4 regions of the Klebsiella sp. PL-2018 genome follow, and region 2 is predicted to be linked to each of the others. Evidence: predicted binding sites of a transcription regulator. Region 2 holds the regulator's gene; each other region holds the start of a gene.
What was found. Region 2 encodes PurR, which represses purine synthesis genes. Its sites were predicted from a motif close to CANGCAAACGTTTGCNTG; they were not measured.

Region 1 (2,205 bases), 980 kb from region 2:
TGGACGGCAAACCGCTGCTTACCGGCCCGCGTAATCCGGCGGTGGAAACCTGGCTGCGGAAGGTCAACGGCTACGCGAACCGCCTGCTGATCCCCCGCTTTGCCAAATCCGCGTTTGATGAATTCGCCACGCCAGAGGCGCGCGCCTATTTTGTGAAAAAGAAAGAGGCGGCTATCGGCAGCTTTGCTGACCATCTCGCCCATTCCCCCGGTCTGGTGAAGAACATCAGCGACGATCTGCGGGCGCTGGATAAACTGATTGTCCAGCCAAACGCCGTCAACGGAGAACTCTCTGAAGATGATATTCAGCTCTTTCCTCTGCTGAGGAATCTGACGCTGGTTGCCGGCGTGAACTGGCCGAGTCGGGTGGCCGCCTATCGTGACAACATGGCCAAACAGACGCAGATCAACCTGCTTTCTTCAATGGCTATTTAACCTCAAGGCAGCGGATGGTTTGGCCCTTCGCTGCCGAACGCCTCTTTTTCAGTCTTTTCCGCTAGCACCTCCTGCGCTGGCGGGCCATGCTGCTTTGTGTCAGGATGAACCCATGGCATGACATTAAGGAATCCAATGAAAAAGATGTTTATCGCGGCCGCGCTTATCGTTAGCGGCCTGCTTAGCGCCTGTAATCAGCTCACGCAATATTCCGTGAGCGAGCAGGAAATCAATCAGGCGCTGCAGAAACGTAACCACTTCGCTAAGGATATTGGCCTGCCAGGCGTAGCGGATGCCCATATTGAACTGCAAAATCTTACCAGCGCTATTGGCCGTGAAGAACCAAACAAAGTCACGTTAAGCGGCGTGGCCAATTTAGATCTGAATTCACTTTTCGGGAACCAGAAAGCGACCATCGATCTGAAGCTCAAAGCGCTGCCGGCTTTCAATAAAGAAAAGGGGGCCATTTTCCTGCAGGAGATGGAAGTCGTCGATGCTAAAGTTCAGCCGGAAAAGCTCCAGTCTGTCGTACAGACGCTGATCCCTTACCTGAATCAGTCCCTGCGTAGCTACTTCAATCAGCAGCCTGCCTACGTCCTGCGCGAGGATGCCAGCACCGGTGAAGCGCTGGCGAAAAAGTATGCTAAAGGGATTGAAGTGAAGCCCGGCGAGATTATTATCCCGTTCACCAACTGATGGCTCGGGCGCTGAAGCGCCCGATTTTTTACGGAAGTTGATGCAAAGGAAAACGTTTACGCTTATCCTTAGTGCCCGGCAAAAACAGCCCTGATGACTGAACCTATTAGCCGGAGCCTTCCATGACAGCACAATCCCAGGTATTGAAAATCCGCCGCCCTGACGACTGGCATATCCATCTGCGCGATGACGATATGTTAAAAACCGTCGTGCCTTATACCAGTGAATTTTATGGCCGGGCAATCGTGATGCCAAACCTGGTACCGCCTGTCACTACCGTCGAAGCCGCCCTCGCCTATCGCCAGCGTATCGTTGATGCGATCCCTGCGGGCCATGATTTTACGCCGCTGATGACCTGCTATCTGACGGATACGCTCGACCCGGCTGAGCTGGAGCGCGGATTTAACGAAGGCGTATTCACTGCCGCCAAGCTCTATCCGGCCAACGCCACCACCAACTCCAGCCACGGCGTCACCAGTACGGATGCCATTATGCCGGTGCTGGAACGCATGGAAAAGCTGGGGATGCCTCTGCTGGTTCACGGTGAGGTCACCCATGCTGATATCGATATTTTTGACCGGGAAGCGCGCTTTATTGAAACGGTCATGGAGCCGCTGCGTCAGCGCCTGCCCGGCCTGAAGGTGGTCTTCGAACACATCACGACCAAAGATGCCGCTGAATACGTACGCGACGGTAACGAGCTGCTGGCGGCCACCATCACTCCGCAGCACCTGATGTTCAATCGCAACCATATGCTGGTTGGCGGCGTGCGTCCCCACCTTTATTGCCTGCCGATCCTGAAACGCAATATTCACCAGCAGGCGCTGCGCGAACTGGTTGCCAGCGGTTTTGACCGCGCTTTCCTCGGCACGGATTCCGCTCCCCATGCCCGCCATCGTAAGGAAGCCAGCTGCGGATGCGCAGGCTGTTTTAACGCGCCGACCGCGCTGGGCAGCTACGCCACGGTATTTGAGGAGATGAACGCCCTGCAACACTTTGAAGCCTTCTGTTCGCTTAACGGCCCCCGCTTCTATGGCCTGCCGGTCAATGAGGGCTACGTGGAGCTGGTGCGCGA
Region 2 (2,205 bases):
TGGCGCGGGCAGCTCTCTATTGCGGTGGATAATATCGTTAAACCCACGCGCATGCGGCAGATGATCGTTGATTTCTATCGTCATTTTGATGACGTCGAACTGATTGTTTTTCAGGAGGTGTTCAACGGCGTCTGGGATGCGCTCGCCGACGGTCGCGTGGAGCTGGCCATCGGCGCGACGCGCTCAATTCCGGTAGGGGGCCGCTACGCCTTTCGCGATATGGGAATGCTGAGCTGGGACTGCGTCGTCGCGAGCCACCATCCGCTGGCCAAAATGGCCGGGCCTCTGAGCGATGACGTCCTGCGCAACTGGCCGTCGCTGGTCAGGGAGGATACCTCGCGCTCGCTGCCGAAGCGGACCACCTGGCTGCTGGATAACCAGAAGAGGGTGGTGGTGCCGGACTGGGATGCCTCAGAAACCTGTCTCTCCGCCGGACTGTGCGTCGGTATGGTTCCCGGGCATTTAGCGCGCCCGTGGCTTGATAGCGGCGCATGGACGGCGCTGGAGCTGGAGAACCCCTTCCCGGACGCCGCATGCTGCCTGACGTGGCAGCAAAGCGATGCCTCGCCGGCGCTGCTATGGCTGCTGGATTACCTTGGCGATAGCGAAACGCTAAACCGGGAGTGGCTGCGGGCGCCGGAATGACCGACGCCGCGGGAAAGGTTAACGGCGATAATCAACAAACGGGCCGTCGGCCACGGAACGGCGCTCGACCAGGCGAGGGTGGACTTCAATCGACTGCGAGATTTCACGCTTATTAACGATGCGGTCCAGCAGCATGTTAAACGCCGCTTCGCCAAGAGAGTCTTTAGGCTGATGAATGGTGGTCAGCGCCGGGCTAAAGTAGCGGGCGTTGCGCACGTTATCATAACCGATCAGCGAAATATCCTGCGGCACGCGCAGACCCATTTCATCCGCCGCGCAGATGGCGCCCATCGCCATAATATCCCCGCCGCAGAAGATGGCCGTTGGGCGAGGATGCTGGCCGAGAATCTGCTGCATGGCGCGGTAGCCGGATTCCGGCTCAAAATCGCCCTGCACAATCCAGTTTTCCGGAACGCTAATATGCGCCTCTTCCATCGCTTTCATAAAACCTGCCAGCCGGCCTGCGCCGGTGTTACGCTCCAGCGGGCCGGGGATCACGCCGATATCGCGATGCCCGCGTTCAATAAGGTAGCGCCCGGCGATATAGCCGCCTTCAAAGGCGTTATCGACAACCGAGTCGGTGAAGTCGGCTTTTGCCTCGCCCCAGTCCATCACTACCATCGGAATATGACGATACTCTTCCAGCATGCTTAACACCGACTCCGGATACTCGGAGCACATCACCAGCAGGCCGTCTACGCGTTTCTGCGCCATCATTGACAGATAGGCGCGCTGTTTCTCAGGGTCGTTCCACGCGTTGCCGAGGATCAGGGTGTAGCCCTTCTGGAAGCAGCTCTTCTCGACGGCTTCGATAATCTCAGCGAAATAGGCCGCTTCGCTGCTGGTTGCCAGCAGACCAATAGATTTGGTGTGATTGACCTTCAGGCTGCGGGCAACGGCGCTGGGGGAGTAATGCAGTTCTTTTATTGCCGCCCACACCGCATTGCGCGTCTCTTCCGCAACGAATCGGGTTTTGTTAATCACATGTGACACTGTTGTAGTGGAAACGTTTGCGCGCTTCGCTACATCTTTAATAGTTGCCATTACTTCTCACTCCAGACCTTGACCTGATCGTCTGTTTATCGGTACGTAAACGTTTGCCTGTACACACCCTGGCGCCAAAATTGAGCATGGCATCACGTCGGGAAAACGACACAGAACGACAGGAAGGGGTCAATGGCCGATACGCTTTCAAATTAGCGTGGGATTTTGTCCGATCTTGGGGCAAAGGGGAAGAGCAAAAATGTGCATCACTCTAAATCTCGGAAGATTTTTACGCTATTCTGTGTAAAAATGAGCAAGCTCACTTTTCATGTGGGGATAATCAGGGGGAAAAATTGATGGATACAAATTTAAAGTTTTCGCTGACGACGACGATTATTGTTCTGGGTTTGATTGTTGCCGCAGGTTTGACCGCCGTACTGCACTAATTATGCGATAAGGGAGGGGCCGCTCTCCCTTTCTCTCCGCCATTATTATCATTTTCGCAAAAATCTTTTGCCATTTCGTTCACTTTTGTTTTTCTGTGATTGATGTCATGCTTTTGACTTCTGATGAGAT
Region 3 (2,205 bases), 550 kb from region 2:
CCAGGGGGCTATGCGGATCAGGAGTTTTTGCGAAAGCGTCGCCATACAGTGTTCCTTTATTCTTTAGCGTTTTGCCTGGTGACGGGCATCAACGCTGAACTTTAAACGTGCTCAACCCGCTGTAAGGTTTTCAGCGCCGGCGCGCGGCTGCTGGGGCGATGCAGCGCCTGCCAGAAGGTTTCCAGCGCCTGGTCGAGGCGGCCCTGCAGATTCGGGGTAAACTGCGGTTTATGCTGATAATCCGTAACCTGGCTATCGTCAGCGAAAACGCCGTGGAGGATCTCCTGGGCTTTCAGCGCGTTGAGTACCGGTTTTAAGGCGTAATCCACCGCCAGCATATGGGCGATGGTTCCGCCGGTAGCCAGCGGCAGAACGATTTTGCCCTCCAGCGCGCGCTCCGGCAGCAGGTCCAGAAGCGTCTTTAACGCGCCGGAAAAAGAGGCCTTATAGACGGGCGTCGCAATGATCAGCCCATCGGCGCCGGCAAGCTGTTCATTTAACGCATGGAGGGCTGGGTTATCAAAGCGAGCGTAGAGCAGGTCTTCCGGAGCGAAATTCTGCAGATGCCAGTGGCAGACCTCGATATCCGCCGCCGAAAGCGTCTCTCTGGCGTATTCCAGAAGCGCGCTGGAGCGGGAATGGTAGCGCGGGCTGCCCGCAAGTGTGATGACTCGCATACTCTCTCCTTATAACTAAATATTTGCATTTATCTATAATTGATAACATTTAGCCGCAGTGTGACAGAGCGCTTTTATTTCCCTAAATGATTTATCCGGCGTTGGATTGTCAGAAAGTGCATAACGAGCGGGAGAAAAGTAAACGTTTGCGTCGGAGGTAAGATTTTTTGTCGTAGGTCAATTCCCTTTCCGGGGTGGATCGCACATAATACGCCCCCGGTTTGCACACCGGGAATCCAGGAGAGTTCATGTACTACCCCTTCGTTCGTAAAGCCCTTTTTCAGCTCGATCCTGAGCGCGCTCATGAAGTCACTTTTCAACAATTACGCCGTGTTTCGGGTACCCCGCTGGAAATGTTGGTTCGCCAGAAGGTACCGACAAAGCCGGTAACCTGTATGGGGCTCACATTTAAGAACCCGCTGGGCCTGGCCGCCGGGCTGGATAAGAACGGCGAGTGCATTGATGCCCTCGGGGCGATGGGTTTTGGTTCCATTGAAATTGGTACCGTGACGCCGCGTCCACAGCCGGGCAACGATAAGCCAAGGATCTTCCGCCTGGTCGATGCCGAAGGTTTGATCAACCGCATGGGCTTTAATAACCACGGTGTTGATAACCTCGTGGAGAACGTAAAAAAGGCGCATTTTGACGGTATTCTGGGTATTAATATTGGCAAGAATAAAGATACACCGGTAGAACAAGGCAAAGATGATTATCTGATTTGTATGGAAAAAATCTATGCTTATGCCGGCTATATCGCCATTAATATCTCCTCGCCGAATACCCCAGGCTTGCGTACTTTACAATACGGAGATGCGCTGGACGATTTGCTTTCTGGTATTAAAAATAAGCAACGCGAGCTACAAGAGAAACATCAAAAATATGTTCCTGTGGCCGTAAAGATCGCTCCGGATCTTTCCGTCGAAGAATTGATCCAGGTAGCGGACAGTTTAGTCCGGCATAATATAGATGGCGTCATTGCCACCAATACCACTCTGGATCGATCGCTGGTGCAGGGGATGAAACATTGTGATGAAACCGGTGGCCTTAGCGGACGTCCATTGCAGCTGAAGAGTACGGAAATTATCCGCATGCTGTCTGCGGAATTAAATGGCCGCCTGCCAATTATCGGAGTCGGCGGTATTGACTCGGTGATTGCCGCCCGGGAAAAGATAGCCGCCGGAGCGACGCTGGTGCAGATTTATTCCGGATTTATTTTTAAAGGCCCGCCGCTGATTGAAGAAATTGTTACCCATATCTAATCTTTTCCCCCTCTGATACTCCTCCAGGGCTTTATTTATAGCCCTGGTTGTTTTATATTCCTTCATTGTTGCTTATTTAGACATTTTAGTCTTTTCTTAATTTTTGAAATATTCTGTAGCAGTTTACCTGTTTATTACAGACGGAAGTGGAAGAGGACGGGGGTAGAAATGCGGATCAAACCTGACGATAACTGGCGCTGGTATTACGATGAAGAGCATGACCGCATGATGCTCGATCTGGCTAATGGTATGTTATTCAGATCGCGTTT
Region 4 (2,205 bases), 2.1 Mb from region 2:
CCGCGGCGATGATCACCGTACCCAGGTTTAGCTTACGCCATTCGCCGGACACCAGACGACCGATCACCAGCGACGCAAAGCCGATCATGATGCCGGTCACGATGTTGCAGGTCAGCACGATAAAGACCGCGGTAATCAGGCCCGCCATCGCGTCGACGAAATCGTTGAAATCGATTTTCGCCACGTTGCTCAGCATCAGCAGGCCGACGTACATCAGCGCCGGCGCGGTGGCATAAGCCGGCACCAGATACGAGAGCGGAGAGAGGAACAGGATCAGCAGGAACAGCACGCCGACGGTCACTGCCGTCAGGCCCGTTTTGCCGCCCGCCGCAGTACCGGCAGCGGATTCGATATACACCGCCGCCGGCGCCGCCCCGACCAGGCCGGAGAAGACGCTGCTCAGGGAGTCGGTGGTCAGCGCTTTGCCGCCGTTAATAATCTGCCCGTCTTTATCCAGCAGGTTCGCCTGGCCGGCCACCGCGCGGATGGTTCCGGTAGCGTCAAACACCGCGGTCATCACCAGCGCAAGCACGCTTGGCAGCACCACCGGGTTCAGCGCGCCCACGATATCCAGGCTACCGATCAGCGAGTTGCCTTTATCGTCGCTCAGCGACGGCATGGCGAAGATACCGGAGAAGTGAACGTTAGGATCGAAGATCAGGCCGATAATCGAGACGCCGATAATCGTCAGCAGGATACCGCCCGGCACTTTCAGTTTTTCGAGGCCGATAATCACCGCCAGCCCGACCAGCGACATAATCACCGGGAAGCTATCAAAATTACCCAGCGCCACCGGCAGACCATCCAGCGGATTTTTGATAACCAGGCCCACGCCGTTGGCGGCAATCAGCAGCAGGAACAGACCGATACCAATCCCCGTACCGTGCGCCACGCCCTGCGGCAGGTTACGCAGGATCCAGCTACGAATGCCGGTCGCGGAGATCACGGTGAACAGGACACCCATCAGGAACACCGCGCCCAGCGCGACCGGAATGCTGATCTGTTGACCCAGTACCAGGCTAAAGGCGGTAAACGCGGTCAGCGAGATGGCGCAGCCAATCGCCAGCGGCAGGTTCGCCCACAGCCCCATCACCAGCGAGCCGACGCCGGCAACCAGACAGGTGGAAACAAATACCGCAGCCGGTGGAAAACCCGCTTTGCCGAGCATACCCGGCACCACGATGACGGAGTAAACCATCGCCAGGAAGGTGGTAAGACCGGCAACGATTTCCTGACGCACGGTGCTGCCGCGAGCAGAAATTTTAAACCAGGCGTCCAATGAACCGCCGGTACGCGCTGAAGGCGTAGACATAGAAAACTTCCCCTGAGAATTTTTATCGTTCGTCCGAATGCGTGGTGGACCATCCACTGCCAGCTAAACGCGATCTCCTTGTGCTACATCGCAGCGCCAGGGGCCGCGAAAAAGCAAACGTTTAACTCCGCGCATACAGTACGGTGTGAAGAATGACTTTGCTCCCCTCTGTCAGCAGAGGAAATGATGAGCAAAATAAAAAGGCAAACGATTATCCAGCCTTTAGACGGGCCTTTTCAACTGAAGTTTGTCGTATTTCGCTAAATTTCGCTTATGACGTTCAGGAAATAACCAGCCGATGCGCAAACGTTATCGTCCATGCGCAATCCGGTAACATTTTTGTATTGCGCTGATAGCAATTTTCCCCGGTCATCGGCTTTAGTAATAGTTTATTCGCCGGGTAAGGTGAACGGCCCCCCGCGCTCAACCGCTTTTTGCCAGGCCGGGCGCTGCTCCACGCGCTGAACCCACTGCGTCAGATGGGGTAAATTCTCCACGCCGCCGCGCGCCAGCAGCGCCATCGCGGGAAAGCTCATCTGAATATCGGCCATACTCAGCTCAGCGCCGGCAAACCAGCGCTGGCGGGAAAGGTGCGCTTCAATAAAGCGGGCATGGGTGTCCACCTGGCGGTTAAGCCAGGCATTCTGTACCCCCTTGCCCAACGCATTACCCAGCGTGCGCATACCAAACGGCACCGGCGGTTTGCCCAGGCTGGCAAACACCAGCTTCATCAGCAGCAGGGGCATCAGCGACCCCTCGGCGTAGTGCAGCCAAAAGCGATATTGCAGCTTATCTTCCACCGACTCAGGTTTTAAGCGCCGGGCGCTATCATAGGTTTCCTGTAAATATTCCAGAATGGCGCCGGACTCCGCCAGAATGTGGCCGTTATCCTC

Region 1: a site for PurR is predicted at 1,176-1,193, ahead of pyrC (dihydroorotase). Genes of this name have one in related genera too.
Region 3: a site for PurR is predicted at 813-830, ahead of pyrD (quinone-dependent dihydroorotate dehydrogenase). Genes of this name have one in related genera too.
Region 4: a site for PurR is predicted at 1,423-1,440, ahead of MKleb_RS01965 (NCS2 family permease). Genes of this name have one in related genera too.

Annotation. Positions count from the first base shown of each region.
Region 1 covers NZ_CP077673.1:3,547,674-3,549,878, forward strand. The annotation lists gene grxB (glutaredoxin 2) at 1-434, shown strand, start outside; gene MKleb_RS16535 (lipoprotein) at 570-1,130, shown strand; gene pyrC (dihydroorotase) at 1,253-2,205, shown strand, end outside.
Region 2 covers NZ_CP077673.1:2,567,792-2,569,996, forward strand. The annotation lists gene punR (DNA-binding transcriptional activator PunR) at 1-645, shown strand, start outside; gene purR (HTH-type transcriptional repressor PurR) at 664-1,689, opposite strand; gene MKleb_RS11875 (cytochrome bd-I oxidase subunit CydH) at 1,986-2,075, shown strand.
Region 3 covers NZ_CP077673.1:2,014,999-2,017,203, forward strand. The annotation lists gene ssuC (aliphatic sulfonate ABC transporter permease SsuC) at 1-45, opposite strand, end outside; gene ssuE (NADPH-dependent FMN reductase) at 102-677, opposite strand; gene pyrD (quinone-dependent dihydroorotate dehydrogenase) at 926-1,936, shown strand; gene zapC (cell division protein ZapC) at 2,105-2,205, shown strand, end outside.
Region 4 covers NZ_CP077673.1:425,637-427,841, reverse strand. The annotation lists gene MKleb_RS01965 (NCS2 family permease) at 1-1,312, opposite strand, end outside; gene MKleb_RS01960 (glutathione S-transferase family protein) at 1,702-2,205, opposite strand, start outside.